4 regions of the Klebsiella sp. NPDC088457 genome follow, and region 4 is predicted to be linked to each of the others. Evidence: predicted binding sites of a transcription regulator. Region 4 holds the regulator's gene; each other region holds the start of a gene.
What was found. Region 4 encodes PurR, which represses purine synthesis genes. Its sites were predicted from a motif close to CANGCAAACGTTTGCNTG; they were not measured.
Positions count from the first base shown of each region.

Region 1: ACI2JR_RS09535 (nucleoside-specific channel-forming protein Tsx) is a predicted target of PurR. The motif match lies at 2,959-2,976, and genes of this name have one in related genera.
Region 2: pyrC (dihydroorotase) is a predicted target of PurR. The motif match lies at 4,811-4,828, and genes of this name have one in related genera.
Region 3: purT (formate-dependent phosphoribosylglycinamide formyltransferase) is a predicted target of PurR. The motif match lies at 4,760-4,777, and genes of this name have one in related genera.

Region 1 covers NZ_JBJDNH010000012.1:4,930-12,131, forward strand. The annotation lists gene ribE (6,7-dimethyl-8-ribityllumazine synthase) at 17-487, opposite strand; gene ribD (bifunctional diaminohydroxyphosphoribosylaminopyrimidine deaminase/5-amino-6-(5-phosphoribosylamino)uracil reductase RibD) at 574-1,677, opposite strand; gene nrdR (transcriptional regulator NrdR) at 1,681-2,130, opposite strand; gene ACI2JR_RS09530 (SadB/YajI family lipoprotein) at 2,279-2,821, shown strand; gene ACI2JR_RS09535 (nucleoside-specific channel-forming protein Tsx) at 3,116-4,000, shown strand; gene ACI2JR_RS09540 (helix-turn-helix transcriptional regulator) at 4,085-4,765, opposite strand; gene ACI2JR_RS09545 (VOC family protein) at 4,790-5,155, opposite strand; gene ACI2JR_RS09550 (M24 family metallopeptidase) at 5,231-6,628, opposite strand; gene secF (protein translocase subunit SecF) at 6,745-7,202, opposite strand, start outside.
Region 2 covers NZ_JBJDNH010000025.1:67,509-74,710, reverse strand. The annotation lists gene ACI2JR_RS17020 (Kdo(2)-lipid IV(A) acyltransferase) at 1-36, opposite strand, end outside; gene ACI2JR_RS17015 (oxygen-dependent tRNA uridine(34) hydroxylase TrhO) at 247-1,311, shown strand; gene ACI2JR_RS17010 (YceO family protein) at 1,297-1,410, opposite strand; gene solA (N-methyl-L-tryptophan oxidase) at 1,487-2,605, opposite strand; gene bssS (biofilm formation regulator BssS) at 2,732-2,986, opposite strand; gene dinI (DNA damage-inducible protein I) at 3,381-3,632, opposite strand; gene pyrC (dihydroorotase) at 3,705-4,751, opposite strand; gene ACI2JR_RS16985 (lipoprotein) at 4,874-5,434, opposite strand; gene mdtH (multidrug efflux MFS transporter MdtH) at 5,549-6,757, opposite strand; gene rimJ (ribosomal protein S5-alanine N-acetyltransferase) at 6,987-7,202, shown strand, end outside.
Region 3 covers NZ_JBJDNH010000010.1:88,154-95,355, reverse strand. The annotation lists gene yobA (CopC domain-containing protein YobA) at 1-274, opposite strand, end outside; gene ACI2JR_RS08645 (DNA polymerase III subunit theta) at 401-631, shown strand; gene exoX (exodeoxyribonuclease X) at 710-1,369, shown strand; gene ptrB (oligopeptidase B) at 1,375-3,435, opposite strand; gene ACI2JR_RS08630 (tellurite resistance TerB family protein) at 3,552-4,226, opposite strand; partial or broken gene ACI2JR_RS08625 (YebG family protein) at 4,447-4,681, opposite strand; gene purT (formate-dependent phosphoribosylglycinamide formyltransferase) at 4,817-5,995, shown strand; gene ACI2JR_RS08615 (bifunctional 4-hydroxy-2-oxoglutarate aldolase/2-dehydro-3-deoxy-phosphogluconate aldolase) at 6,058-6,699, opposite strand; gene edd (phosphogluconate dehydratase) at 6,740-7,202, opposite strand, start outside.
Region 4 covers NZ_JBJDNH010000003.1:7,307-14,508, reverse strand. The annotation lists gene mdtK (MdtK family multidrug efflux MATE transporter) at 1-635, opposite strand, end outside; gene ACI2JR_RS03155 (riboflavin synthase subunit alpha) at 867-1,502, shown strand; gene cfa (cyclopropane fatty acyl phospholipid synthase) at 1,566-2,714, opposite strand; gene punC (purine nucleoside transporter PunC) at 3,011-4,195, opposite strand; gene punR (DNA-binding transcriptional activator PunR) at 4,304-5,215, shown strand; gene purR (HTH-type transcriptional repressor PurR) at 5,234-6,259, opposite strand; gene ACI2JR_RS03130 (cytochrome bd-I oxidase subunit CydH) at 6,555-6,644, shown strand; gene ACI2JR_RS03125 (MFS transporter) at 6,808-7,202, shown strand, end outside.

The DNA.
Region 1 (7,202 bases), on a different contig from region 4:
CCCCTTACAAAAAAAATCAGGCCTTGATGGCTTTCAATACGTTAATCATTTCCAGCGCGGTCAGCGCAGCTTCTGCGCCTTTATTACCGGCTTTGGTGCCAGCGCGTTCGATGGCTTGTTCAATGCTTTCTGTGGTCAGAACACCAAAGGCTACCGGGATTTCGCTGTCCTGCGCGACATGAGCGAGGCCATTGCTTGCTCCGCCAGCCACATATTCAAAGTGCGCGGTACCACCACGAATCACCGTACCCAGCGCAATAACCGCGTCATATTTACCGGTTTTTGCCAGTACGCCAGCCGCCAGCGGCAGCTCATACGCGCCTGGAACCCACACAACGGTAATATTTTCATCTTTTACCTGACCGATGCGCTTCAGTGCGTCAAGCGCCCCTTCCAGCAGGCTGTCATTGATAAAGTTGTTGAAACGCGCAATGGTGATGGCGACGCGAGCGTCCGGGGTAGCAACGTTAGCTTCAATAATGTTCATACTCTTCCTTCGGGTTCATATGGCCCCGCAGGGGGGCGGATTTTATCATAATAATTTGTGCGCTGCTTCCCTTTCGACCAGGGAGATCATGCGCCCACTAAATGCAGGCAAACATCCGGGCCTACATGACGTATCTCATTGAATTTGAAATGGGGAGCTGCGGCCAGTTTCTCAAGGCCCGGCAGCTCGCATAGCCCGCGCGCGTCACTGCCTAATAGTTTAGGCGCAATATAGACGATAAGCTCGTCCACCAGCCCCGCCTGCAAAAGCGCGCCGGCCAGCGTCGGCCCCGCCTCCACCCAGATGCTGTTCACCTGCTGTTTGCCAAGCTGCATCATCAATAACACCAGATCAAGGTGGCCGTTATGTTCCGGGATCTGCAGGGTGCGCACGTTTTCCGGCCATTGCCGATCGTCAGCCTGGGTACGGGCAAAAAGAGTCTCTCCCGCCTGCTGCACAATGCGGTGCTGCGGCGTGACGCGGTTGTGGCTGTCGATGACGATCCGCAGCGGCTGACGCAGGTTTTCCCGCGGGTACAGCGCCTGGGTATCGGGGTCCAGTTCTTCCCAGCGCACGGTCAGTGCCGGGTCGTCCGCCAGAACGGTGGCGCTGCTGGTCAAAATAGCATGGCTCCGGGCGCGCAGACGCTGTACGTCGCGCCGCGCCTGCGCCGAGGTGATCCACTGGCTTTCGCCGCTGGCCATCGCCGTGCGCCCATCCAGCGAAGCGCCCATTTTGAGCTGAACATAAGGGAATCCGGTGCGCATCCGCTTGAGAAAGCCTTTATTCAGCGCTTCAGCTTCGCCCATCATCAGGCCATGGCTGACCGCAATTCCTTCCTGCTGCAGACGATACAGACCGCGCCCCGCCACCTGCGGGTTAGGATCCTGCATCGCGGCAACGACGCGGGTGACGCCCGCGGCAATCAGCGCTTCGCAGCAGGGCGGCGTACGGCCATGATGGCTGCAGGGCTCCAGCGTTACGTAGGCGGTCGCCCCTTTGGCCTTGTCGCCGGCCATGCGCAGCGCATGCACTTCCGCATGCGGCTCACCGGCGCGATAGTGAAAACCTTCCCCGACGATGTCACCGTCTTTCACGATCACACAGCCGACATTCGGGTTCGGATGGGTCGTAAAACGCCCGCGCTGCGCCAGCTTGAGCGCTCGCGCCATGTACATTTCGTCATGCATGGCTTAATCCTGTAAGCGGGCGATTTCTTCGCCGAATTCTTTAATATCTTCAAAACTGCGGTAGACCGAAGCAAAGCGAATATAGGCCACTTTATCGAGCTTCTTCAGCTGTTCCATCACCAGGTTGCCGATCATTTTGCTGGGCACTTCGCGTTCGCCGGTGCCGCGCAAATGCGTCTTGATATGGTTGAGCGCCATTTCAACATCGTCAGCGCTGACCGGACGTTTCTCCAGGGCTTTCAGCATCCCGCTACGCAGCTTATCTTCATTGAAGGGTTCCCGCACATCGTTGCTCTTGATCACCCGAGGCATTACCAGCTCTGCCACCTCAAAGGTGGTGAAACGTTCATTACAGACCAGGCACTGCCGACGACGACGCACAGAAGAGCCCTCACCCACCAGACGAGAGTCGATCACTTTGGTATCTACGGCGAAACAGAAAGGGCAATGCATAGCGCGTCCTGACAGGAAGTTAAACTGACGGGTAGTTTACCGCGAAGTGACCCGACAACAAAGAAAGAGCTTTTGAGACAAAGGATCTATGCCTGGTTAATCTGAACTGGCTACCATTAATTATTCTCTGTTAACGGAATCCCCTACCATGACAAGACGTTATTTTAAGCTGGCCATTGTGGCGAGTCTCTTTACCCTCAGCGCCTGCGCCCAGCAAAGTGCAGTTCGCCAGATGGACCAAAGCGTGAGTACGTTGAGCAAAGAGATGACGCAGCTTAATCAGCAAACGGTGAAGATTACCCAGCAAAACGCCCTGAACGCAAAGTCCAGCAGCGGCGTCTATCTCCTGCCCGGCGCCAGAACCCCGGCGCGCCTGCAAAGCCAAATCGGGACATTGCGGATGTCGCTACGTGATATCACTCCTGACGCGGGCGGCACTCGCCTGACGTTACGTATTCAGGGTGAATCGAACGATCCGCTACCGGCGTTTAGCGCCACCGTCGCCTCCGGTGAGCTCAGCGGCACGACGGAAAACTATCAGGAAGTGAACGTTCAGGATCAGCTGATCAGCGCGCCCGCCAGCACTCTGGCCCCCAGCGATGTGGACATCCCGCTGCGCCTGAACGGCGTCACGCCGGATCGGCTCGGCTTCGTGCGCATTCACGATATCCAGCCCGCCAACCCGCAGTAAAGCGCTGTCGCCGGGTGTCGCTGACATCCGGCCCTCCCCCGCGAAAATTCATTCACAATTTTTCCGTTCGGTTCAGTAAAAATTGGCCGCACTGATGAATTTCAGTGGCATTTTGTCAAGAAATGCATAGAATCGTGAACGCAATCGATTACGTATGTTTCTGTTCTGTGAAACAACACGTATTTTTGTGAGCAATGATTTCTATAATAGACCCCCACAGAAATACGAAATATTTAGCAACGCTTCGGCAACGTTTCTCACGCCTTTTGGCTTAATTTAAACAGTGGCATCATTATGAAAAAAACATTACTGGCAGCAGGCGCCGTTCTGGCGCTGTCCACATCGTTCACTGCTGGCGCGGCAGAAAACGACAAACCGCAGTACCTGTCTGACTGGTGGCACCAGAGTGTAAACGTGGTGGGTAGCTACCACACGCGTTTTGGGCCGCAGATCCGTAACGATACCTACCTGGAATACGAAGCGTTCGCCAAGAAAGATTGGTTCGATTTTTATGGTTACATGGATGCGCCGGTATTCTTTGGCGGTAACACCGACGCGAAAGGTATCTGGAACCACGGTTCGCCACTGTTTATGGAAATTGAACCTCGCTTCTCCATCGACAAACTGACCAATACCGATCTGAGCTTTGGTCCGTTCAAAGAGTGGTATTTCGCCAACAACTATATCTACGATATGGGTCGTAACGCCTCCGGTCGCCAGAGCACCTGGTACATGGGTCTGGGTACCGACATCGATACCGGCCTGCCGATGAGCCTGTCCCTGAACGTGTATGCGAAATACCAGTGGCAGAACTATGGCGCGTCCAACGAAAACGAGTGGGATGGCTATCGCTTCAAAGTGAAATACTTTGTTCCGCTGACCGACCTGTGGGGCGGCTCGCTGAGCTATATCGGCTTCACCAACTTTGACTGGGGTTCCGATCTGGGCGATGACAACTTCTACGACCTGAACGGTAAGCACGCGCGTAGCAGCAACTCCATCGCTTCCAGCCACATCCTGGCGCTGAACTATGATCACTGGCACTACTCTGTCGTAGCACGTTACTTCCACAACGGCGGCCAATGGGCAGACGACGCTAAGCTGAACTTCGGCGACGGCGACTTCAACGTCCGTTCTACCGGCTGGGGTGGTTACTTTGTTGTCGGCTACAACTTCTAATCCTGCCTGACGATAAAATCCGGCGGCGCCGCGCCGCCGGAAAAAAGCCGCTCCCGGCAATAAGACTGCCCCGCCAGACCAGGCTTAACACTTCACCTTACGTAAAAAATCGCTCAATGAACGGTCGGCACCTTCGCGAAAACGCCGCTCCGTGGCAACGATCCGCAGACAGCGGTCGAGGCGAAAACAGCGATAGTCGTTGCGCAGTTCGCACCAGGCCACCAGCATCCAGCGTTCGCCCCAGAAGAACAGACCCAGCGGCATCACCTCCCGCTGCGACCGCTGCCCGGCCTCGTCACGGTAATTCAGTGCCAGCACCCGCTGCGCAGAAATCGCCTGGTGGATGAGATCAAAATCACTTCTGGAATAGGGCTGATTGCCGAGATCCGGGGCAAAAATCCGCGTCTGCTCCGCCTTGCGACGGCTCTCTTCCGGCAAAATTGCCAGCACCTTTTCCTGCGCCGACTCCAGCTCTCGCGACAGCGAATCGCCGCCCCAGGTTTTAAGCACACGGATAGCCACCATCAGCGCTTCCGATTCACGATGGGTCAGCATCAGCGGCGGGAGATCAAAGCCCGACATCAGCCGGTAGCCGCTGCCGGCCTCCCCTTCGACCGGAACGCCGGAAAGCGATAAATCGCGAATATCACGGTAGATCGTGCGCTCCGACACGGCGAGCCGCTCCGCCAGCAGCGCGGCCGTCGTCAGCCGCCTGCCGCGCAGAATCTGTACTATCTGAAATAAACGATCGGCGCGTCGGGTCATGTTCCTTTCACATCGTTCTGCGGGTTAAGCCGGCTGGTGCAGCCCGACGCGGTTACCTTCGCTGTCGGTAAACAGGGCGATGGTCCCGATATCGTGCGGTAGCACTTCCGGGCCAAAAACCTTGCTGCCGCCGGCTTGCTCCAGGCGCGTTAAGGTTGAGGCAATATCGGCGGTATGCAGATACACCACCACGCCGGTACTGGCAGGGGTGAACATTTCACCTTTCACCAGCGCACCGCCGGTTGCCGGATGGGTATACGGAAACACCGCATTCTCAATGCCAGAGATGGTTTCCTGACGGAATTCAATAGCCAGTAACTGCGAGTAAAACTTCATCGCGCGATCCATATCGACGACCGGAATTTCAAACCAGTTAATCACATTATTCATACATCCTCCTGTCCGTTGTGTAAGTTCACAAGGAGTGTATGACAGGGCTCCTGACAGCATACTGTCAGGAGTGTTTTACGCGCCCTCTGCTGCCTGCACCAGCGCGCGCGACGGCTCCAGCAGCCACGGGCGGAAATAGCCCACGGTGTTGGAAAACGGCAGCACCTCCTCGGGCAGGGCAATGCCCAGCTGCTGGCGAATATAGGCGCGCCGGGCGAGGATCCGCTGCCAGAGCCGCGGGTAAGCCTGCGCCAGCTCATCGCGCAGCGCCGCATCCGCTAACGCCACCGTATCTTCGCAACTTGCCCCGCCATAGCCGGCCCGGGACGGGATAATGTCGATCTGCAAAAGCATACCGCTGCGCAGGCAGGCGCTGGAGTCCGGTCCGATGGGTGAACACAGCCACTCTTCGTCAGCCACCAGATGCCCGGGGTTCAGGTGCCAGCGATACTCCGCTTTCGGCAAAACCCGCTCGATCAGCGCATACATCTCGCCGCCGCGCATCCCGATACGCAGATTTTCCAGCCAGCTGACCACCGCCCGAAAATAGGGCTTCGCCACGACTTCCAGATAATCCGCGACCTCCGGCGCCAGCTCCGTTTCATCGTGGACCACATATGCCGCACGGCTGCTTAAGCCGCCTTTATAAGCAGTAGTCAGCGAGAACTTATCGCCACGCGTGATGGTTTTATCACCGGGGTAGAGGTTGGCATGAGCAAAGCGCTCCCCCGTGGCGGCAATCATCACCACGCTGTTGGGCTGGCCTTCCGCAGCCAGCAGCGCGCCGATCTGCTTTTCCGTTTTCCCCGGCGCGATGGCGTTGAGTGCGGTCAGGATCGCCGTTGATGCCAGGTTGGCGCCGTATTCGTAATGGGCCAGCTCATTGGCGGAGTTAACCGTTCTCACCCCGCCGTCCGGCGCAATAAATATCCCGGTGGCGTTGCGCAGTACCGCCTGCGGTCCGGCGGCCTGGCGAATGGCATCAACGATAAAAGCCGGCAGGTCAAACATCTGCGCCCGGTCGTCAGCGTGGCCGGTAAACAGCTTCCACCCTGCCAGCCCCAGTTTTTTCCCGGCGCTAACGCCGGCGTCCTGCAACAGCTGCGACAGAGGCTGGTCATTGGTCATCGGTTGATTCGGCAACGAGAACCACGGCGCATGGATCACCCGGTTTTCCAGCCGGGCGCAGGCCGCCAGCTTGAGGTTTTCATTGCCCAGCACCAGCACCTTCTCCCCCGCGCCGTGCAGCACCAGCAGCGCCTCTTCAAAACGAGGAATAAATCCGGTGAGATACTCAAAGTTGCCGCCATGCTCTTTATCGGCGTAGACAATCAGCGTGTCAAACCCGTGCTGGCGCATGTGCGCAAGCACTTTGGCTTTGCGCTGACGTAGGGTTTCATCGCTGAGGGTGACGGAAGGCATGTCGTGCCAGACGTCAGGTTGGGCTACTGGGGAAAGGGTGATGACGGCCATCGGCAGATCTCCATGTCATTAAACGCTGTGCAGGGAGAGTAACCAAATTTGCGGGGAACGGTAATAAAAAAATCCCGGCCTTGCGACCGGGATGACATTAACAGAACGTACCTGACTTACGGCAGAATTGACGGCTGATCCGCCCCTTCTTTCTCAACTTTCTGCTGCAGCATATGCTCGCGCTTCATGCCCAGCTTCAGCGCCAGCGCGGACGCTACGTAGATAGAAGAGGCCGTACCGATAGAGACGCCGATCAGCATGGTCAGCGAGAAGCCTTCCAGCACCGGGCCGCCAAAGAGATACAGCATCAGGATCACCACCAACGTGGTACCGGAGGTAATCAAGGTACGATGCAGCGTCTGGGTCAACGACACGTTGAAGATCTCATACGGCGTACCGCGGCGGATCTTACGGAAGTTTTCACGGATACGGTCAGAGACCACGATGCTGTCGTTCAGCGAGTAGCCGATCACCGACATCAGCGAGGCCACGATGGTCAGGTCAATTTCGATATGGAACAGCGACAGGATGCCCATAGTAATGACCACATCGTGCGCGAGGGCGATAACCACCC
Region 2 (7,202 bases), on a different contig from region 4:
TAATAACGCCGCGGAGAATTTAGGTAAATGGGTCATCTTATACCTGTTCAATTAAGCAACTTGTTCTATTATCGCATTTTTTAGTGCATCAGCCAAAACGACTGTCCCAGGTGGCATTTATTGTTAAACGGTAGCGAAGGTGGGTGAGTGAAATGTAGCGCAAAATGTGGGGATGTAAATTAACGCCGTTTGCTATATGATGCCGGCCGTTTATTTTACTCATTTCCTATGTCGAGCAGGTACACCATGCCAGTGTTACATAACCGCATTTCAAATGAGACGTTAAAAGCGCAGATGTTAGCCGAGAGCGAACCGCGTACGACGATCTCTTTTTATAAATATTTCACCATTGTGGACCCGAAAGCGACGCGCGATGCGCTGTGGCTCGCGCTCACCGAACTAAACGTCTTTGGCCGCATCTATCTGGCCCGCGAAGGTATCAACGCGCAAATCAGCGTCCCGCAAAGCAAGGTCGAAGCTTTACGCGAGTTCCTGTACGCCTTCGATCCGGCGCTGGATGGCCTGCGCCTGAACATCGCGCTGGACGACGATGGCAAATCCTTTTGGGTGCTGCGCCTCAAAGTCCGCGATCGCATCGTGGCGGATGGGATCGACGATCCGACGTTTGATGCTTCCGACGTCGGGGATTATCTGAAGGCGGCAGAAGTCAACGCCATGCTGGATGACCCCGACGCGGTGTTTATCGACATGCGTAACCACTACGAATATGAAGTGGGGCACTTTGAGCAGGCGCTGGAAATCCCGGCGGACACCTTCCGCGAACAGCTGCCGAAAGCCGTCGAAATGATGCAGGAACATAAAGACAAAAAAATCGTCATGTACTGCACCGGGGGAATCCGCTGCGAGAAGGCCAGCGCCTGGATGAAGCATAACGGCTTCAACAAAGTCTGGCACATCGAAGGCGGTATCATCGAATATGCCCGTCGCGCGCGTGAGCAGGGGCTGCCGGTACGTTTTATCGGCAAGAACTTTGTCTTTGATGAAAGGATGGGAGAGCGCATCTCCGAGGATGTGATTGCCCATTGCCATCAGTGCGGCGCGCCGTGCGATAGCCATACCAACTGTCTGAATGACGGTTGCCACCTGCTGTTTATTCAGTGCCCGAGCTGCGCCGAAAAGTTTGCCGGATGCTGTAGCGAGGCCTGCATGGAAGAGCATAAGCTGCCCGAGGAAGAGCAGCGTAAGCTGCGGGCCGGGCGTGAAAATGGCAATAAGATCTTCAATAAGTCACGCGGTCGGCTGAACACCCGGCTGGGGATCCCGGATCCTGCGACATCAGAAAAACCATAACCAGATAAGATCGACGATCGCCAGCAGCAGCCACAGCGCGAGGTAAATCATAAAGTGCTCGCGGACGTTGTTGACCAGTAAATCATACAGGCGACGCATAAAATCTCTCTGTGATGAACGGCCTCCATCGAGGCCGTTTTTTTGTCTGTCGGTTGGCGGCCCGCCACGCGGGCAATTACGGCTGAAAGCGTGCCAGCGAGAAGGGGGCCAGGTCAAATGCCGGCGTCTCTCCGCGCGCAAACTGGGTGGCAATCTCGCCGAGCACCGGCGCAAATTTAAAGCCATGGCCGCTTAGCCCGCTAATCAACAGCGTGTCAGGGTGGCCGGGCAGCGTATCAATAATAAAGTCCTCATCCACCGTGTTGTCGTAAGTACAGGAAGCGCCGTGCAGGCAGCCGCCGATACCGGGCAGGACGTTGCGCAGGAAATTGAACGACTCGGAACCGTCCGTGGCGACTGTGCCGAACGGCGTGCGCTCCTCAGGGGCGGAGATAAGCTGCCCGCCGTTGTGCTTACCGATTTTCAGTTCATTGTCTTCTGCCGGAAAACCATAGTATTGATCGCCGTTGGGCAGTTCGCCGGTAAACGCCGGGAAGTTGTTTTTGCGACTGTAGCGGCCGTCGGCCTGGAACCAGGCAAAGATTTTACGTACCGGCTGAACCGGCAGGCCCGGAAGCAGACGCGTGACCCACGTTCCGGCGCTGACCAATAGCTTCTTGCCGCGGTAGTGGCCGTCAGCGGTTTCGATAGTCACGCCGTCCGGGTGGTGGTGAATGGCGGTAACCGGGCAGTTAAACAGCTGCGCGCAGCCTGCCTCGCGGGCGAGGCGAATCCAGGTTTCGATGGCCAGTTCGCTGCGCAATACCCCGGACGCCGGTTCGAATATTCCGCGGTAATCTTCCGGGACGCGAATCTCCGGCCAGCGGGCCATAATGGCCGGAGCATCCATCTCTTCAACATCGAGCTGAAACTGGCGGGCGCTGTGAGCGACGTTAGCGAGGAAAGGGGAATTCGCCGGGCCGAGGTTAATCACCCCGGTACGTTCAAAGACCGCCTCGCCGCTGGTGACGGCGAGCTCGTCCCACAGCTGCTGCGCGCGGAGTACCAGCGGGACATACTTTTCGCCCTCGCCATAGGCGTGGCGGATAAGACGCGTGTTGCCGTGGTGACTGCCTTCCTGATGCGGAGGCCGGTGGGCGTCGGTCATCAGGACGTTAAGTCCGGCACGGCGAGCATAATAGCCGGCGGCGGCGCCCGTGGAACCGCTACCGATAATGATGAGATCGTATTGCATGATATGTTCCGGTTTTTTGCTTTATTAGCAGGGTAATTAACAACCTGCGCTTATACAAGCCCGAAAATAAATTAGGCACCCGCGGGTGCCTGTTTAGTGTGAGTATATCGATAGCGGCATAATTTTTTAATGCCTGCGGTACTCATTTGCCTGGTATTCACCTGATTCTATCTTCGCAATACCTGCTTCCAGAATAGAAATAAATTGACGTGCGACTTCCGTCGTTAGCCATAGCGTCTGGCCAATTTCAGCTTCGTTACTGCTTTCATGAGTGGGGTTTTGGTAGTGCAGGCGCAACATCATGGCATCGTAGCTATCAACGGTGCTGATGTCCCATCCGACGAGGGGATGGGTCTGGATGACTTCATTATTCTTTTCCATCATAACCCCTTATTCATATGTTAAAAGACAACAATTCTCGAGGTTTAATGCATATTTTTTGAAGCAAGTTAATTATATCAGGAGTTAAGAATAAACTCGAGAAATTAAATCCAGCGGGGCAGATCTTCCCCTGCCTGATGATTTTTTGCGCAAATTTAGTCCCGCGGGGCATTATTTTTTAAGGAAATAATCAGAAGAATAAAGAAAAGTCTGAGTCTGCGGTAGGGATAAAAAAGCCGGGGCGACCCGGCAAAAAAAGCACAATGAGGGAGCAAATTGAATTTGCTGTATCTGACGCTCTTGCGACGGCCTGCACGCCTGGCAGAATCCCCCGGCTGACTTCTGTCACCTCAGCGGGAAAACTGCGCGGGCGCTGTCAGGCTGGCCGCAAGAGTCAGGATACGTCATGGATAAACCAGTCATCAGCGCTTTCCCAGGTTTCCTGCAGGATTTCGCTTATCCGGTCTTTATCTTCTTTCAGGCCGCCAATGACGGACAAATTGTTACTGCTGGCAAAGCGCACCGTGACCTGGCTTGGGTTATCCGGGAACTGTTGTTCAATACGCCGCGAGAGTTCGGTGTTTAGCGCTTCTAACGCGCCGCTGGGTAAAGCTGTGGATTTGGCGATAGACACTTCGATGCGCATGATGGCCCCCTGTGTAGTATACTGGTTATTTATACAGTATCAAATCTCTGTTTACAACAGGGGGCAACGCTTTTATTTTTTCATGGTCCAGCGCAGGGTTTCGCCGGCGAGGAACGGCACCAGAGTATCGTCCGGCAGCGCGATGCTGTCAGCCACGGTACTCTCTTCCCGCACCAGCTCAACGAAGGTCTCATTAACCGGCAGGCCGTAGAAGCGCGGGCCATTCAGCGAACAGAATGCTTCGAAGTGCTGCAGGGCATTCATCTCTTCAAACACCGTGGCGTAGCTGCCCAGCGCGGTTGGGGCGTTAAAGCAACCGGCGCATCCGCAGCTGGCTTCTTTACGATGACGGGCGTGCGGCGCGGAGTCGGTGCCAAGGAATGCGCGGGTAAAGCCGCTGGCGACCAGCTCACGCAGCGCCTGCTGGTGGATATTACGTTTCAGAATCGGCAGGCAATAGAGATGCGGACGTACGCCGCCAACCAGCATGTGGTTGCGGTTGAACATCAGGTGCTGCGGGGTAATGGTCGCGGCCAGCAGCTCATTGCCGTCACGGACGTACTCGGCGGCATCTTTGGTAGTGATATGTTCAAACACCACCTTCAGACCCGGTAAACGCTGACGCAGGGGTTCCATCACCGTTTCAATAAAGCGCGCTTCGCGGTCGAAGATATCGATATCCGCATGGGTCACTTCGCCGTGAACCAGCAGCGGCATCCCCAGTTTTTCCATCCGCTCAAGCACCGGCATAATGGTATCAACGCTGGTGACACCGTGGCTGGAGTTGGTGGTGGCATTGGCGGGATAGAGTTTTGCTGCCGTGAATACGCCGGCCTGGAATCCACGTTCCAGCTCCGCGGGATCGAGCGTATCGGTCAGGTAGCAGGTCATCAGCGGGGTAAAGTCATGCCCGGCGGGGACGGCATCGAGGATACGCTGGCGATAGGCGATGGCGGCGTCAACGGTGGTGACAGGTGGCACCAGATTCGGCATCACGATCGCCCGGCCATAGAACTCACTGGTGTAAGGGACGACGGTTTTCAGCATCTCGTCATCGCGCAGATGGATATGCCAGTCGTCAGGGCGGCGGATTTTCAATACCTGGGATTGTGCTGTCATGGAAGGCTCCGGCTAATAGGGTCAGTCATCAGGGCTGTTTTTGCCGGGCACTAAGGATAAGCGTAAACGTTTTCCTTTGCATCAACTTCCGTAAAAAAACGGGCGCCGCAGCGCCCGGGCTCTTAATTGGTGAACGGGATAATGATTTCTCCCGGTTTCACCTCAATACCTTTCGCATATTTTTTCGCCAGCGCCTCGCCGGTGCTGGCATCTTCACGCAGCACGTAGGCCGGCTGCTGGTTGAAGTAGCTGCGCAGGGACTGATTCAGATACGGGATCAGCGTCTGCACGACGGACTGCAGCTTTTCAGGCGCCACTTTCGCATCGACCACTTCCATCTCCTGCAGGAAGATGGCGCCTTTCTCTTTATTAAACACCGGCAGCGCCTTGAGCTTCAGATCAATGGTGGCCTTCTGGTTGCCGAATAACGAGTTCAGATCCAGATTGGCGATGCCGCTCAGCGTCACCTTGTTCGGCTCTTCCCGGCCAATAGCGCTGGTCAGATTGTGTAACTCAATATGTGCATCCGCTACGCCCGGCAGGCCGATGTCCTTGGCGAAGTGGTTACGTTTCTGCAGCGCCTGGTTAATTTCCTGCTCGCTAACGGAATATTGCGTTAGCTGGTTACAGCCGCTCAACAGGCCGCTGACGATCAGCGCGGCCACGATAAACATCTTTTTCATTGGGTTCCTTAACGGTCATGCCATGGGCTCATCCTGACATAAAGCAGCATGGCCTGCCAGCGTTGGGCGTGCCAGCGGAAAATGCTGAAAATGCGTCTGACCCCGAAGGTAAAGTCAGGTACGCGATTCGAGCATCCCGGAGGTCGATCGCTTCTGACTAAATTGCCACCACAGGGCGATAAAGGTGATCAGGCCGATAATGCTCAGCATCAACCACGGCAGCTCCGGCTGGTTCACCGCTTTACCGGCGTCGAACAACCAGCCGCCGCCGGCGTAGCCAAACGCCCCGCCAAAGGCCAACCCCAGGCGGCTAAACCCCATGTAGCTGCCGCGGGCACGGGCATCGGCCAGCGATGCGCCAAGGGTTTCACGGGCCGGTTCGGCAATGATAGAACCCATGTAGAAGAGACAAATCAGCGTAAAGAGCTGCTGTAAATTGCTGGTTAAGCCAATGGGCAGCATGGCTAAGGTCATGACCAGCAGGCCGGCCATCAGCCGGTGCTCCAGACGAAAGCGCTGTTCGCTCCAGCGCGCGATGGGATACAGCAGGGTGAGCGAGAGGGTCGCTTCGATGGCATACATCCATTTCACCGCGCTGGGGGAGCCGGCGATGTCGTTGACCATAATCGGCAGCATCAGCATCACCTGAACCGCCAGCATATAATAGCCGGTGAGCGTCAGCACGTAGGTGACAAAGCGCCTGTCGCGCAGCACCCGGCCCAATCCCTCACGGACCGGCGTCTTCACCGTTGACAGTTTCCACGCCGGGAGATACCAGGCGTTGAAGGCGGCGCAGGCGACGAACAGCGCCGCCCCCACGCAGCAGACAAGGCGGAAGTCATATTGCAGCAGCCAGCTGCCGAGCAGCGCGCCGATAACCGCCCCGGCGCTGTCCTGCATCATCAGGATGGAAAAGAAGCGCCCGCGCTGATGCGGACGCACCAGTTTAACCACCAGCGCCGCGCGTGGCGGATCGAATAACGTACCGCCGAGTCCTGAGAGAATACATGAGAGCCACAGTACCCAGGGCTCATGCGCGACGGCCATCGCCGCGAAACCGCCCGCGCGCATTAACATCCCGGTGACGATCATCGGCTTGGCGCCAAAGCGATCGGCCACCGCGCCACCAAAAATGCCCAACCCCTGCTGGACCAGCTGACGCAAGCCGAGGGCAATCCCGACCATCAGCGCCGCCCAGCCCATCTGGTCGACAAAACGAATGGAGATCAGCGGAAAGACAACAAAGAAGCCGAGGACGACCAGCATGTTGTCGACTAACAGGAAATATTTACCCAGGTTCCTTGCCTGCGATACGCGGGACATTTCCCCTCCAGGGAAAAGAAAGAGTTGCCCGGATAGTGTGCGGGGAAGGCACTGACTTTCCCAGCTTCCTTGCGATAATATTTTTTTATCAAAATGCAAGATCGATAGAGTCTATTCATCGAAAAGGGGAGATGGTGCAGAAAATGGTATGTTGCTGTTTTCACACAACCGTTCAGGACAGGTATAGTGAAAGGAGCAGGGTGATAAGTCAGGGGAACAGGAGAAGGGAATGTTTGGCTATCGCAGTAACGTACCCAAGGTGCGTTTGACGACGGACAGGCTGGTGGTTCGGCTGGTTTACGATCGTGACGCCTGGCGTCTGGCCGATTATTACGCGGAGAATAAAGGGTTCTTAAAACCCTGGGAGCCGGTGCGCGACGACAGCCACTGCTACCCCTCCGGCTGGCAGGCGCGTTTGTCGATGATTTCGGAGTTTCACAAGCAG
Region 3 (7,202 bases), on a different contig from region 4:
CTGGCACGATCAGCTGGGCTTGATTGCTGTCGCTGCGCGTGAGTTCTCCGGTTTTGACCGTTTTTTGCTGCGGCCCGCTGAGGGTCACGCCGCTGAAGCGGGTTTCGATACCTTCAGAAAAATTAAGCGTCAGGGTCTGCGGGGAAGTACTGACCTCCGAGCCTGCGGCGGGGGTTTGCTGTTGCAGATGCGCGTGGGCAAAAGCCGCAGCGCTGGCCAGGAAACCGGCGAGAAGAGCGGATACGCGCAGCGCGCGTACGGCGATGGGACGCATAATCGTCATTCCTTTTCGTTATGTATGTAGCACAGAGAATAACCCTGTATAATGGCGTAGTCGAGCGGTGCGTCGACGTCGAAGGTCACGCCCGATCGGTTTTCGGCATCATGAAGGAGAAACCCATTGCAAAATAACCTGGCAAAAATCTCGCAGGATGAGATGGATAAAGTCAATGTCGATCTTGCCGCGGCCGGCGTCGCTTTTAAAGAGCGTTACAATATGCCCGTCGTCGCCGATTTGGTTGAAAGAGAGCAGCCTGCGCACCTGCGTGACTGGTTTCGCGAGCGGCTGATAGCCCATCGCCTGGCTTCCGTTTCATTGTCGCGTCTGCCCTATGAACCCAAAGCGAAATAATTCCCGTCCGCTGCGGACATCCCGATTGGCAAGACCTGCGCATTCTATTACGCTGGTTTCTTTGGCCTGGAGCGAGCCATGCTACGCGTAATCGATACAGAAACCTGCGGGTTGCAGGGAGGCATTGTCGAAATCGCCTCCGTCGATGTTGTCGATGGACAAATCACCAACCCCATGAGCCATCTGGTGCGCCCCGACCGCCCGATCAGCCCGCAGGCCATGGCGATCCACCATATCACTGAAGAGATGGTCGCTGACAAACCCTGGCTTGAAGAGGTGTTACCGCATTACGTCGGCAGCCCGTGGTATGTCGCCCACAATGCCAGTTTCGATCGCCGGGTCTTGCCGGAAATGCACGGGGAATGGATTTGTACCATGAAGCTGGCGCGTCGCCTGTGGCCAGGCATCAAATACAGCAATATGGGGCTGTATAAGTCGCGTAAGCTGAACGTCGCCACGCCTGCGGGATTACATCAGCACCGCGCGCTGTACGATTGCTATATCACCGCGGCATTACTGCTTGATATCATTAACGTCACCGGCTGGGCACCTGAAGAGATGGCGACCATTACCGGCCGCCCGGCGCTGTTAACCACCTTTACCTTTGGTAAATATCGCGGCAAAGCGGTTTCCGAAATAGCAGAAAATGACCCAGGCTATTTACGCTGGCTGTTCAATAACCTGGATCGGATGAGCCCCGAGCTGCGCTTAACGCTGAAGCATTATCTCGGGGAGTAGCGGCGCTAAACGTCCGCCTGGCCTGGCAAGGTGCCCTGCGCCAGGCCAATCAGAAAGGCATACTCTAACGCCACACCTTCATAGCTTTTAAAGCGCCCCGACTTGCCGCCATGACCGGAATCCATATCGGTGCACAGCAGCAGCAGATTATCGTCCGTTTTCAGCTCCCGCAGTTTCGCCACCCATTTTGCCGGTTCCCAGTATTGCACCTGCGAATCATGTAAACCGGTGGTGACCAGCAGATGAGGATACGCCTGCGCCGTAACGCCATCGTAAGGGCTGTAGCTCTTCATATAACGGTAGTAGGTTTCATCCTGCGGATTGCCCCACTCCTCAAACTCGCCGGTAGTCAGCGGAATCGACTCGTCGAGCATAGTGGTCACGACATCAACAAACGGCACCTGGACAACCACCCCGTGAAACAGTTCCGGGCGCTGGTTAATGGCGACGCCCATCAGCATCCCTCCCGCGCTGCCGCCCATACCGTAGCACAAATGCGGATCGCCATAGCCCTGCGCCAGCAGCGCGTCGCAGACATCGAGATAATCATTAAAGGTATTTTTCTTACACAGAAACTTACCGTCCTCATACCACTGCTGCCCGAGCTCTCCCCCGCCGCGAACATGGGCGATAGCAAAGACGAAGCCACGGTCAAGCAGGCTGAGGCGGCTGGCGCTGAAATCCGCATCCTCGCTGGCGCCGTACGACCCATAGGCGTAAACCAGCAGCGGACTGGCCCCTTTGCGGAAATGTTCGCGTCGGTAAACCAGCGAGACCGGGACTTCAACGCCATCACGAGCCTTAATCCACAGGTGTTCGCTGCGGTAACAGGTGGCGTCGAACCCTTTCACTTCCTGCTGTTTGAGCACCCGCCGCTCGCCGGTATCCATATCCAGTTCAAATAAGGTATCCGGCGTGGTCATTGACGAGTAACCGTAGCGTAAGCGGGAGGTTTCCGGCTCCGGATTATAGGCAAGCCAGGTCACGTAGGCCGGATCGTCAAACGCAATCCCGACCACCTCCCGGGTCTTGCGGTTGATCTGCCGCAGGCTGGTTAGCCCACGCTGGCGTTCTTCCACCACCAGCCAATCGGTAAACAGCGTGAACCCTTCCAGCATGACGTCGTGGCGCGGCGCAATCAGGGTTTGCCACTGCTGTTCATCACGCGCATGGCTGCGATAAAGACCGAAGTTTTTCCCCTCGCGGTTGGAGCGCAGGTAAAAAGCGTGCTGATAGTGATCGAGACTGTATTCGTGATCTTTGCGGCGCGGCAGGAAGCATACCGGTTCAGCATCCGGCATTTCGGCATTGAGCAGCAGCACTTCACTGGTGGTGGCGCTGGCAAGATAGATCACCATGAACTGCTGGGAGGTGGTCTTATGGACGCTGACATAGAACGTTTCATCCTTCTCCTCATACACCAGCACATCTGAATGCGGTGAAGCCCCCACGGTATGCCGCCAGACCTGGTAAGGCAGCAGCGTGGTCGGATGCTTACGGACATACCATAGCGTTTGTGAATCATTGCTCCAGGCAAATTCTGGCGAAACGTTCTCCAGCACCTCAGGGTACCAGCTGCTGTTTTGCAGATTGCATAAACGCAGGCCATACTGCCGCCGGGAGAGATAATCCTCCGCCACCGCCATCGTATGATTGTCAGGCGAGATCCCGAGCGCGCCAAGGGTATAGAACTCGCTATGCGCCGCACGCTGGTTGCCATCGAGCAGCAATTCCCATGAGTCCCACTCCTCTTTCAGCACCGACTGGCGTTGATAAATCGCGTATTCGCAGCCCGGCTCATACACCTGACGATAGCGATAGCCATTTTTGCTATAGGGGGCGGAGACTTCCCGTTGCGGGATGCGGTCAATAATCTCTTTCAGCACCCGCTCCTGCAAACTCCGCTGCGTGGACATAACCTTCTGGCCGTACGCGTTTTCCGCGCGCAGATAGTCAAGCACGTCTGACCGCGCGCGATCGTCGTCGCGCAGCCAGAAGTAGTTATCGATGCGGGTATCGCCATGTAAGGTCATGGCGTGGGGGATTCGTTTCGCTTTTGGTGGCATCTTTTGCTCTTTTGCATCCTGTATCTGTACACAAAATCATTCAAGAAACGACTTGAAGGATGGCGTGTCTATAAGGGTGGCAAAAGTGGCACGCGTTGCAAGCAAAACCTGCTGATTCAGGTGGAAAGCGCCTGTTTTTGCGCCTGAATATCCTGTTCAATATCGGCGCGCACTTCCGCCGGGAGCCGTAACGCCTCGCCAAGCGCATTGAGATAGCTACGTTCCATAAAGTGATCGATATCGATCACCGCGCAGCTGATGTAATAGACTTCCAGCGCTTCCTGCTCGCTGCTGATGCCCTGCGCCAGACGCTGGGGATCCAGAGGTTGCGCCAACGCGCGATCGATCAACACCCGCCCCTGGACATCGATATTGGCCGCCCGCAGCTGCTGCTCAATATTAGCCCGCTCGCTGTCATCAATGTGTCCATCGCTTTTCGCGGCAAACACCAGCGCCATGATCAGCCGTTCGCTGCGGGCATCCAGCTCGCCAGCTGGCGCGGCAGAGCCGGCGGGCTGCGGTTGCGCCCCCTGCGGCGAATGGCGGCGCATTTTCTGCTGATACTTATTCCACAACACGCTCCCTGCCACCGCACCGCCGCCAACCAGCAGCGCGCTGGTGCCATATTTGGCCAGCAGCTTGCGTGATGACTGACTCGCCACCAGCAGCCCCGCCAGACCGCCCAGCGCGCCGGGCAGGAGGAAATTGTTACCGTCAGCGCGTTCGCCGGACGGCGAAGATTGCCCCTGCTGGCCGAGCAGAGACTGCAGTTGATTGAGCCAGTTAGCCATGAATGCCCTCGTTGCTGAATAAGCGATGCCATCAGCCTAAACGACGCGATGTCAGGAAATGTTATCCATGGCTAAAGATGCGCAAATTCCAGACGCGCTCAGGCCGCTTTCGCTTTGCGCGCCCTGCTGGCCGCCGGGACGGCAACGGAAGGTTTGCCCGGCTCATCCGCAGAGTCCGTCTCGCTGTGGCCGTCCTGTCGCGCCACTTCCTCACTCTCTTGCGGGAGTTTCCCGGACTTCAGAATATGATGGAGCGTGTCTTTGCGTTCCGCCAGCCACATCGCCATTTCATCGCGTTGAGGTTCATCCAGCGTCAGCGGGCACGCCACCAGCCAGTCGTTAAGGACCTCGGCAAGATCGAGCATTTTGTCGTAAGCATCGGCCTCTTTTTTGCTGGTAAACGACATCTTTTCCTCACCTTCGCGGATCACCACATATTGAATTGCAACCGCCATCGCGCAGCCTCTTTATACTGTATTTTTATACAGTATAACAAATTTTCCGCCAGGACTCAACCAACAGCCATAAAGACAGACGCAAACGTTTTCGTTTATAATGCGGCGTATGTTTTTTTACTGCGGAAAAGAGTCATGACTTTATTAGGCACAGCGCTGCGTCCTGCAGCCACGCGGGTGATGTTATTGGGTTCAGGCGAACTGGGTAAGGAAGTCGCCATCGAGTGTCAACGCCTGGGGATTGAGACCATCGCGGTCGATCGCTACCCCGATGCGCCAGCGATGCAGGTCGCACATCGCTCACACGTGATCAACATGCTGCACGGCGAAGCTCTGCGCGCGCTGGTCGCGCAGGAAAAACCTGACTACATCGTGCCGGAAATCGAGGCTATCGCTACGGATACGCTGGTCGAGCTGGAACTGTCCGGGCAGAAAGTGGTCCCCACCGCGCGCGCGGCGAAGCTGACGATGAACCGCGAAGGCATTCGTCGCCTGGCGGCGGAGGAGCTGCAGCTGCCGACATCCGCCTACCGCTTTGCCGACAGCGAAGCGGCGTTTCGCGAAGCCGTCGCCGATATTGGCCTGCCCTGCATCGTTAAACCGGTGATGAGCTCTTCCGGCAAAGGCCAAAGCTTTATTCGCCATCATGAACAGCTGGCTGACGCCTGGCGCTATGCCCAGCAGGGCGGCCGCGCCGGCGCCGGTCGGGTGATTGTTGAAGGGGTGGTGAATTTCGATTTTGAAATTACCCTGCTTACCGTCAGCGCCGTCGACGGCGTCCATTTCTGCGCGCCGGTCGGCCACCGCCAGGAAGATGGCGACTATCGCGAGTCCTGGCAACCGCAGCAGATGAGCGCGCAGGCGCTGGCCCGCGCCCAGGAGATTGCCAGCAAAGTGGTTCTGGCGCTCGGCGGCTATGGTCTGTTCGGCGTCGAGCTGTTCGTCTGCGGCGATGAGGTGATTTTCAGTGAAGTTTCGCCCCGCCCGCATGATACCGGAATGGTGACGCTCATCTCCCAGGATCTCTCTGAGTTCGCCCTGCACGTTCGCGCCTTCCTCGGCCTGCCGATTGGCGCGATTCGCCAGTACGGCCCGGCGGCCTCCGCGGTGATTCTGCCGCAGCTGACCAGCCAGAACGTCACCTTCGGCAATATTCAGGCCGCCGTCGGCGCCGGCCTGCAGCTGCGCCTGTTCGGTAAGCCGGAAATTGACGGCTCCCGTCGACTGGGCGTCACCCTGGCGGTGGCTGACAACGTCGAGGAAGCGATTGCCCGCGCGAAAGCGGCCGCTGCGGCGGTGCTGGTGCAGGGATAAAAAAACCCGGTAGCGCTCGCGCTTACCGGGTCTGCACTTAGCGATAGATCAGGGCGTAAAAATTACTTCGCGCCCTCTACCGCTTCACGGGCAATTTTCGTGATACGGTCGTAATCACCGGCTTCCAGCGCATCCGCCGGCACCAGCCAGGAGCCGCCGATGCACAGCACGCTGTTCAGCGCCAGGTAGTCGCGGTAGTTTGCCGGAGAGATCCCCCCGGTCGGGCAGAAGCGGATATGCGCGAACGGGCCGCCGATAGCCTGCAGCGCTTTTACGCCGCCGTTTGCTTCCGCCGGGAAGAATTTGAACTCTTTCAGGCCATACTGCATACCCAGCATCAGTTCGGATACGGTGCTGATACCCGGGATCAGCGGGATGGTCCCTTCTTCCGTCGCCGCTTTCAGCAGCGACTCGGTCAGGCCAGGGCTGATAGCAAACTGGGCGCCAGCTTCGGTGACGGCTTTCAGTTGCTCTACGTTGGTGACGGTACCTGCGCCGACAATCGCCTCCGGCACTTCTTTCGCAATCGCGCGGATCGCCTCCAGCGCGCATTCGGTACGCAGCGTCACTTCCAGTACGCGTACGCCGCCGGCAACCAGCGCTTTGGCCATCGGCACAGCGTGTTCCAGCTTTTTCACCACGATCACCGGTACTACCGGGCCGGAGGTGAGGATTGCTTCTGCAGTTGTTTTCCAGTTTTTCATCAGAGTTTCTCTCTCGCCAGATCTACAAAATTGTATCGTCTTAAAAAGTGATGCAGGTTGCGCCCTGTTCTGCTCCGGAGAGTTTTTCCCGCAGCGCGGCGAACATTTCCCGACCGCTCCCGACACGCGAACCGCTGAGGTCAGGAACATGCGGCTGGCGTGCAGCCAGTTCGGCGTCATCCACCAGCAGCGTCAGTTCACCGCTCTGCCCGTTCACGCGGATGGTATCGCCATCACGTACTTTCGCCAGCAGCCCACCATCGTACGCCTCAGGCGTTACATGGATTGCTGACGGTACTTTGCCTGATGCGCCGGAGAGTCGACCATCGGTGACCAGCGCAATTTTGAAACGGCGGTCCAATAATACACCAAGTGGCGGCATAAGTTTATGTAATTCTGGCATGCCGTTCGCTTTTGGCCCCTGATGACGGACAACAACCACGCAGTCTTTGTCCAGCAATCCGGCTTCGAAAGCCGGCAGCACGTCGTGCTGGCTTTCAAAA
Region 4 (7,202 bases):
ACCCAAGCGATCATGCTGATAAACATTACCCAGTATACGGACGCCGTCGCCACGCCGCAGCCAATGCCGCCCAGTTCCGGCATGCCAAAGTGACCATAGATAAAGATATAGTTCACCGGAATATTCACAACCAGGCCGATAAAACCCATGACCATCCCCGGCTTGGTTTTCGCCAGACCTTCGCACTGGTTACGCGCGACCTGGAAGAAAAGATAGCCCGGCGCGCCCCACAGCAGCGCCCGCAGATAGCCCACGGCTTTTTCCGCCAGCGCCAGGTCGATATTATGCATCGAACTGATGATATAGCCGGCATTCCACAGCACCACCATCACCAGCAGGGAGACGAACCCCGCCAGCCAGAACCCCTGACGCACCTGATGGGCAATACGATCGCGGCGCCCGGAGCCGTTCAGCTGGGCGATAACCGGGGTCAGGGCCAGCAGCAGGCCGTGGCCAAAGAGAATGGCGGGCAGCCAGATAGAGGTGCCAATGGCCACGGCCGCCATGTCGGTGGCGCTATAGCCTCCCGCCATTACGGTATCGACAAAGCCCATTGATGTTTGGGCGACCTGAGCAAGGATCACCGGAATTGCCAGGGCTAATAACTGACGCGCTTCAATAAAATACTTCTGCACGTGAACACCTTTTATATTGTTGTTATTTTGCGACTAAAAAAGCCGCCTTAGATGGCAGCAAGAAGAAAGAGCAGAGGGATTTGCCAGACTATTGTAGCGAGGATACGCCATTAAGCCAGTGAAAAAATGGTAGGGGCACGATGCGCGCTGGCAACCTTTTTTACCAGCTGTTATTGTTCCAGGCAGGTATAACGGTAATGATACCGTCACGAAAGTCTACAGGAGCAAAGCATGTTTACTGGCATTGTGCAGGGGACCGCTAAAGTGGTGTCCATTGATGAAAAACCCAATTTTCGCACCCATGTGGTGGAGCTGCCGGAGCATATGCTCGCAGGCCTCGAAACCGGGGCATCGGTGGCGCACAATGGCTGTTGTCTGACGGTTACCGAAATTGACGGACCGCGCATCAGTTTTGATCTGATGAAAGAGACGCTGCGTATTACTAACCTCGGTGCGGTGCAGGAAGGCGACGTGGTCAACGTGGAGCGCGCGGCCAAGTTCAGCGATGAAATCGGTGGGCACCTGATGTCCGGGCATATTATGACCACCGCGGAAGTCGTCAAGATCCTGACCTCGGAAAATAACCGGCAGATCTGGTTTAAGGTCCAGGATCCGACCCTGATGAAATATATTCTGTATAAAGGCTTTATTGGCGTCGACGGAATTAGCCTGACGGTAGGTGAAGTCACTCCGACGCGTTTCTGCGTACATCTGATCCCGGAAACGCTCCAGCGCACGACGCTGGGGGCGAAAAAACTCGGCGACCGGGTGAATATCGAGATCGACCCGCAGACTCAGGCGGTGGTGGATACCGTCGAGCGGGTGCTGGCGGCGAAAGAAGCGGCGCAAAAAATCAGCGAAGAGTAACGCAGAATTAACGGCAGCATAGCAGCATAAAAGAAAAATCCCCCGTATTACCGGGGGATTTTTTTACCGAGCGACGCGGAGTCCATTTTCGGCGCCGCGGGAAAAGACCACCTGCCAGAGCTGAATATCCCGCGCACGAAAAGCGCCTGCGCAGGCATTCAGGTAGTAACTGAACATGCGTTTAAAACGTTCCGAGTAGTTATCGGCGATTTCCGGCCAGCTGGCCAGAAAACGCTCATACCAGGCCATCAGCGTCGTGTCGTAATCGGCCCCGATGTTGTGCCAGTCCTCCATCACGAAATGCGATTCGCTGGCCTGCGCAATCTGGCGCACCGACGGTAAGCAGCCGTTAGGGAAGATATATTTATTAATCCATGGATCGACGTTGTGGTCCGTTTTTTTCGAACCAATGGTGTGCAGTAAGAAACGGCCATCGGCGCTCAGGTTGCGGTCGACCACCGAAAAGTAGGTGTCATAGTTTTTAGGGCCGACGTGTTCAAACATCCCGACGGAAACAATACGGTCAAAACTATCATCTAAGTCGCGATAGTCCTGCAGCAAAATAGTGACGTCTAGCCCTTCGCAGCGCTGTTGCGCCATTTTTTGCTGTTCTGCAGAAATGGTGACGCCGACCACGCTAACCTGGTAATTTTTGGCCATGTAATAAGCCAGGCCGCCCCAGCCGCAGCCAATATCCAGCACCCGCATGCCTGGCTCCAGCTCCAGCTTGCGGCAAATAAGATCGAGTTTTGCCTGCTGAGCTTGTTCCAGCGTTTGCGCATCTTTCCAGTAAGCACAGGAATATTGCATATAGGGGTCGAGCATGCGGCTGAAAAGATCGTTGCCAAGATCGTAGTGCTCTTTGCCGACGATCCACGCACGTTTTTTACTTTGTAGATTGAACAGGCGTGCGCTCGCGATACGCAGCGTGTCTTTCAGATGGTGAGGAAGCTGACTTTCCAGTCCGGCGCGAAGCACTTTATGGAAGAATATATCCAGCCGTTCGCAATCCCACCAGCCGTCCATATAACTTTCACCTAACCCCAGAGACCCTTCCTGTAAAACACGTTTAAAAAAGAGCGGGTTTTTAATCCGGAGATCGGAGGGGGCGGGCCCATTAATTTCAATGCCCGCGCGACCGAGCAACTCGGCTGCAATTCGGTACCAGTCGTCGTTTGGTACGCTTACTTCTTCTATACACGATGAACTCATAGCTTCTCCATCACGCCCAAGTGATCAGAACCTTAAAACAGCGTAGACGCTTTTTTGGCTTTGTGAGAAATCTCACGGAATATCCGTGAAGCTGCTATCCGACGTAGAACAGAGGAAGGGTGATAACCCTTGCCGAAAGGCCTTCCATGGTGAAACGGGATGCATCCTGCCCCCGTTAAGTGCAATAAACTTTCTATTTATGTGATGCCGGATCCAGTATAGGCCGCTAATATCGGGCTTTCAATAAAAATATATTAGCAGGCTAATTACTGTACGATAACATCAGTGAAATAATTCTATGCATGCGACGACTCCGTCGTCAGGCAGGCGGTATGACGCTGCATGAGGTATCCAATCCCGGCCAGCGCAATCGAGACCAGCATCACGCTGGTGGTGGTCAGCAGCGGAGTGGCGATCAGCGCGGAAACCAGCAAACTGGTCAGGAAGCACAGGCCGAGCTGCAGGGTGTTCTGCAGCGCCGCGGCGCGGCCGGTGGCCTGCGGGAACGGCTTCAGCGCTTGGGCGACGACGATCGGGTAAATACCGCCGTTAACAATCGCCATGACGCAGAAGGGCACCATCAACGCAACAATTGATACATCCGCCAGTCGGCCAACCAGCCAGGTGGCCGCGACGCTGACGGCGAAAATCACCAGCAGCCACGGGAGCAGCTGATTTCCCTGCCATTTTTGTAGCGCCGCGCGACAGCCATAGCCGCCAACTAAAAAGGCGATGGTCTGCGGGACATAGCTCAGGCCAATGGCGGTGGGGCCATAGCCCATCTCGTGCAGAATAAACGGTGAGCCGGTCAGCCAGGCGAAAAAGCTGGCGGAGCAGGCGGCGTAAATCAGTACATTACCGCTGTACTCGCGGGAGCGCAGCAGGGCAAGGAAGGGCAGCTTTTGCGCAGTGGCGCCGGGCTGCCTGTTCGCCGGTTTAAGCCGCAGGGCCGGCAGCATCAGCAGCACCGCGATAGCGAACAGGGTGGCGAAAATCGCCTGCCATTCGAGGTGCGTGAGTAACCAGCTGCCGAGCAGCGGCGCCAGCGCCGGAGATAAGCCCACCAGCGGCATAATGGTGGCAAAAATGCGGTTAGTGCGCTGGGCAGGGTAATAGTCGGTCACCATCGCCTGCCAGGTCACCGCCGCCGCGCAGACGCCGATGGCCTGAATAAAGCGCAGGACCAGCATCAGCGTGGCGTCACGCACCCACAGCATCCCGAGGCAGCTGATAGCGAAAATCGCCAGCCCGGACAGCAGAACCGGTTTGCGGCCGTAGCGGTCGGAAACCGGCCCCCAGAACAGCTGGCCGTGGGCGAAGCCGGCGAGGAATAAGCTCAAGCTGGCGCTCACCGATGCCGCTGAGGTATTCAGATCTTGTTGAATAGCTGAAAAAGCCGGCAGGTACATATCGGTGGCGAGGAAACCCAGCACGCTGAGTCCCGCCAGCCACACTAAAAATCCTTTCCCAGGTTGTTGCATAACATTCTCTTATAGATGCGGTCTGATGCCGCAGAGTGTAGGGAGTGCATAATGGCTTGTGAAACGCTAATATTTGCTACATGCATTCAAAAATTTTGCAGGCAGAATATGTGGTCCGAATACTCACTCGAAGTCGTTGATGCTGTTGCCCGCAACGGTAGCTTTAGCGCAGCGGCGCAGGAGCTGCATCGCGTACCTTCAGCAGTCAGCTACACCGTACGCCAGCTCGAAGAGTGGCTGAAGGTTCCCCTTTTCGAACGTCGCCATCGCGATGTTGAACTCACCCCGGCCGGGATCTGGTTTTTACAGGAAGGGCGTTCTGTTATCAAAAAAATGCAGATCACCCGCCAGCAGTGTCAGCAGATTGCCAACGGCTGGCGCGGGCAGCTGTCGATCGCCGTCGATGACATTGTTAAACCGGCGCGTATGCGGCAGATGATCGTCGATTTTTATCGCCACTTTCCCGATGTCGAACTGATTGTTTTTCAGGAGGTGTTTAACGGCGTCTGGGACGCGCTGGCCGACGGACGCGTGGAACTGGCGATTGGTGCGACCCGCTCGATTCCGGTGGGCGGGCGCTACGCCTTTCGCGATATGGGGATGCTAAGCTGGCACTGCGTGGTGGCGAGCCATCATCCGCTGGCGCAGATGACGGGCCCGTTGAGCGATGATATGTTGCGCAACTGGCCGTCGCTGGTGAGGGAAGATACCTCCCGCTCGTTGCCGAAACGCACAACCTGGCTACTGGACAATCAGAAAAGGGTGGTGGTACCCGACTGGGAATCGTCGGCGACCTGCCTGTCGGCGGGACTCTGCGTCGGGATGGTGCCGACGCACTTTGCCCGTCCGTGGATCGACCGCGGCGAATGGACCGCGCTGGCGCTGGAAAATCCGTTCCCGGACGCGGCGTGCTGCCTGACCTGGCAGCAAAGCGATACTTCGCCGGCGCTCGCGTGGCTGCTGGATTATCTGGGCGACAGTGAAACGTTGAACCGCGAGTGGCTGCGGGCGCCGGAGTAACCGGCGCCGTGGGGAAGGTTAGCGGCGGTAGTCGACGAACGGGCCGTCAACGACCGAGCGGCGTTCCACCAGACGCGGGTGAACCTCGATCGACTGCGACTCTTCGCGCTTGTTGACGATACGATCCATCAGCATGTTGAAGGCGGCTTCGCCGAGAGAATCTTTCGGCTGATGAATGGTGGTCAATGCCGGGCTGAAATAGCGGGCGTTGCGCACGTTATCATACCCGATCAGCGAAATATCCTGCGGCACGCGCAGGCCCATTTCGTCCGCCGCGCAGATGGCGCCCATCGCCATGATGTCGCCGCCGCAGAATACCGCCGTCGGACGGTGCTGCTGGCTGAGGATCTGCTGCATCGCCCGGTAGCCGGATTCCGGTTCGAAATCTCCCTGAACAATCCAGCTTTCCGGAACGGAAATCTGCGCTTCTTTCATGGCTTGCATAAAGCCGGCCAGCCGTCCGGCACCGGTATTACGCTCCAGCGGGCCGGGGATCACGCCAATTTCACGGTGGCCGCGTTCGACCAGGTAGCGGCCAGCCATATAGCCGCCCTCGAAGGCGTTATCGATGACCGAATCGGTAAAGTCGGCCTTCGCTTCACCCCAGTCCATCACCACCATCGGAATGTGGCGGTACTCTTCCAGCATGCTCAATACCGATTCCGGGTATTCCGAGCACATCACCAGCAGGCCGTCGACGCGCTTTTGCGCCATCATCGACAGGTAGGCCTGCTGCTTTTCAAGATCGTTCCACGCATTGCCCAGAATCAGGGTATAGCCTTTCTGGAAGCAGCTTTTCTCTACGGCTTCGATAATCTCAGCGAAATAGGCCGCTTCGCTGCTGGTGGCCAGCAGGCCGATAGATTTGGTGTGATTAACCTTCAGACTGCGCGCAACCGCACTGGGGGAGTAGTGCAGCTCTTTGATCGCCGCCCAGACCGCGTTGCGGGTTTCTTCAGCAACGAAGCGGGTTTTGTTAATCACATGTGAAACTGTTGTAGTGGAAACGTTTGCGCGCTTCGCTACATCTTTAATTGTTGCCATTACTTCTCACTCCAGACCTTGACCTGATCGTCTGATTATCGGTACGTAAACGTTTGCCTATACACACCCTGAGTACAATGTTCAACATTGCATCACGTCGGGAAAACGACACAGAACGACAGGAAGGGGTCAATGGCCGATACGCTTTCAAATTAGCGTGGGATTTTGTCCGATCTTGCGGCAAAGGGGAAGAGCAAAAATGTGCATCACCCTAAATCTCAGAAGATTTTTACGCTATATTGTGCAAAAATGAGCAAGCTCACTTTTCATGTGGGGATAACAGGGGGAAAAATTGATGGATACAGATTTGAAGTTTTCGCTGACCACAACGATTATTGTTCTGGGTCTCATTGTTGCCGCCGGGCTGACGGCGGTACTGCACTGATTTTGCCGGGGGAGAGCGCTCTTTCCCCCAACGTCCCGCCATTATTATCAATTTTGCAAAAATCTTTTGCCATTCCGTTTACTTTTGTTTTTCTGTGATTGATGTCATGCTTTTGACTTCTGATGAGATGCCGTCGCTGAGGACGGTCTGCTGGAGTCATTGAATGAAAATCAACTTTCCCCTGTTAGCGCTGGCGATCGGCGCGTTTGGTATTGGTACGACGGAGTTTTCCCCGATGGGGCTGCTGCCGGTCATTGCCAAAGGTGTCGACGTCTCTATTCCGGCTGCGGGAATGCTGATCAGCGCGTATGCGATTGGCGTGATGGTCGGCGCGCCGCTGATGACCTTACTGCTCTCCCATCGCGCGCGCAGAAATGCGCTGATTTTCCTGATGGCGATCTTTACTCTCGGCAACGTCCTCTCCTCAATGGCGCCGGATTACACGACCTTGCTGATCTCGCGCATTATCACCAGCCTTAATCACGGCGCTTTCTTTGGCCTGGGGTCGGTGGTTGCGGCGAGCGTAGTGCCAAAACACAAGCAGGCCAGCGCGGTGGC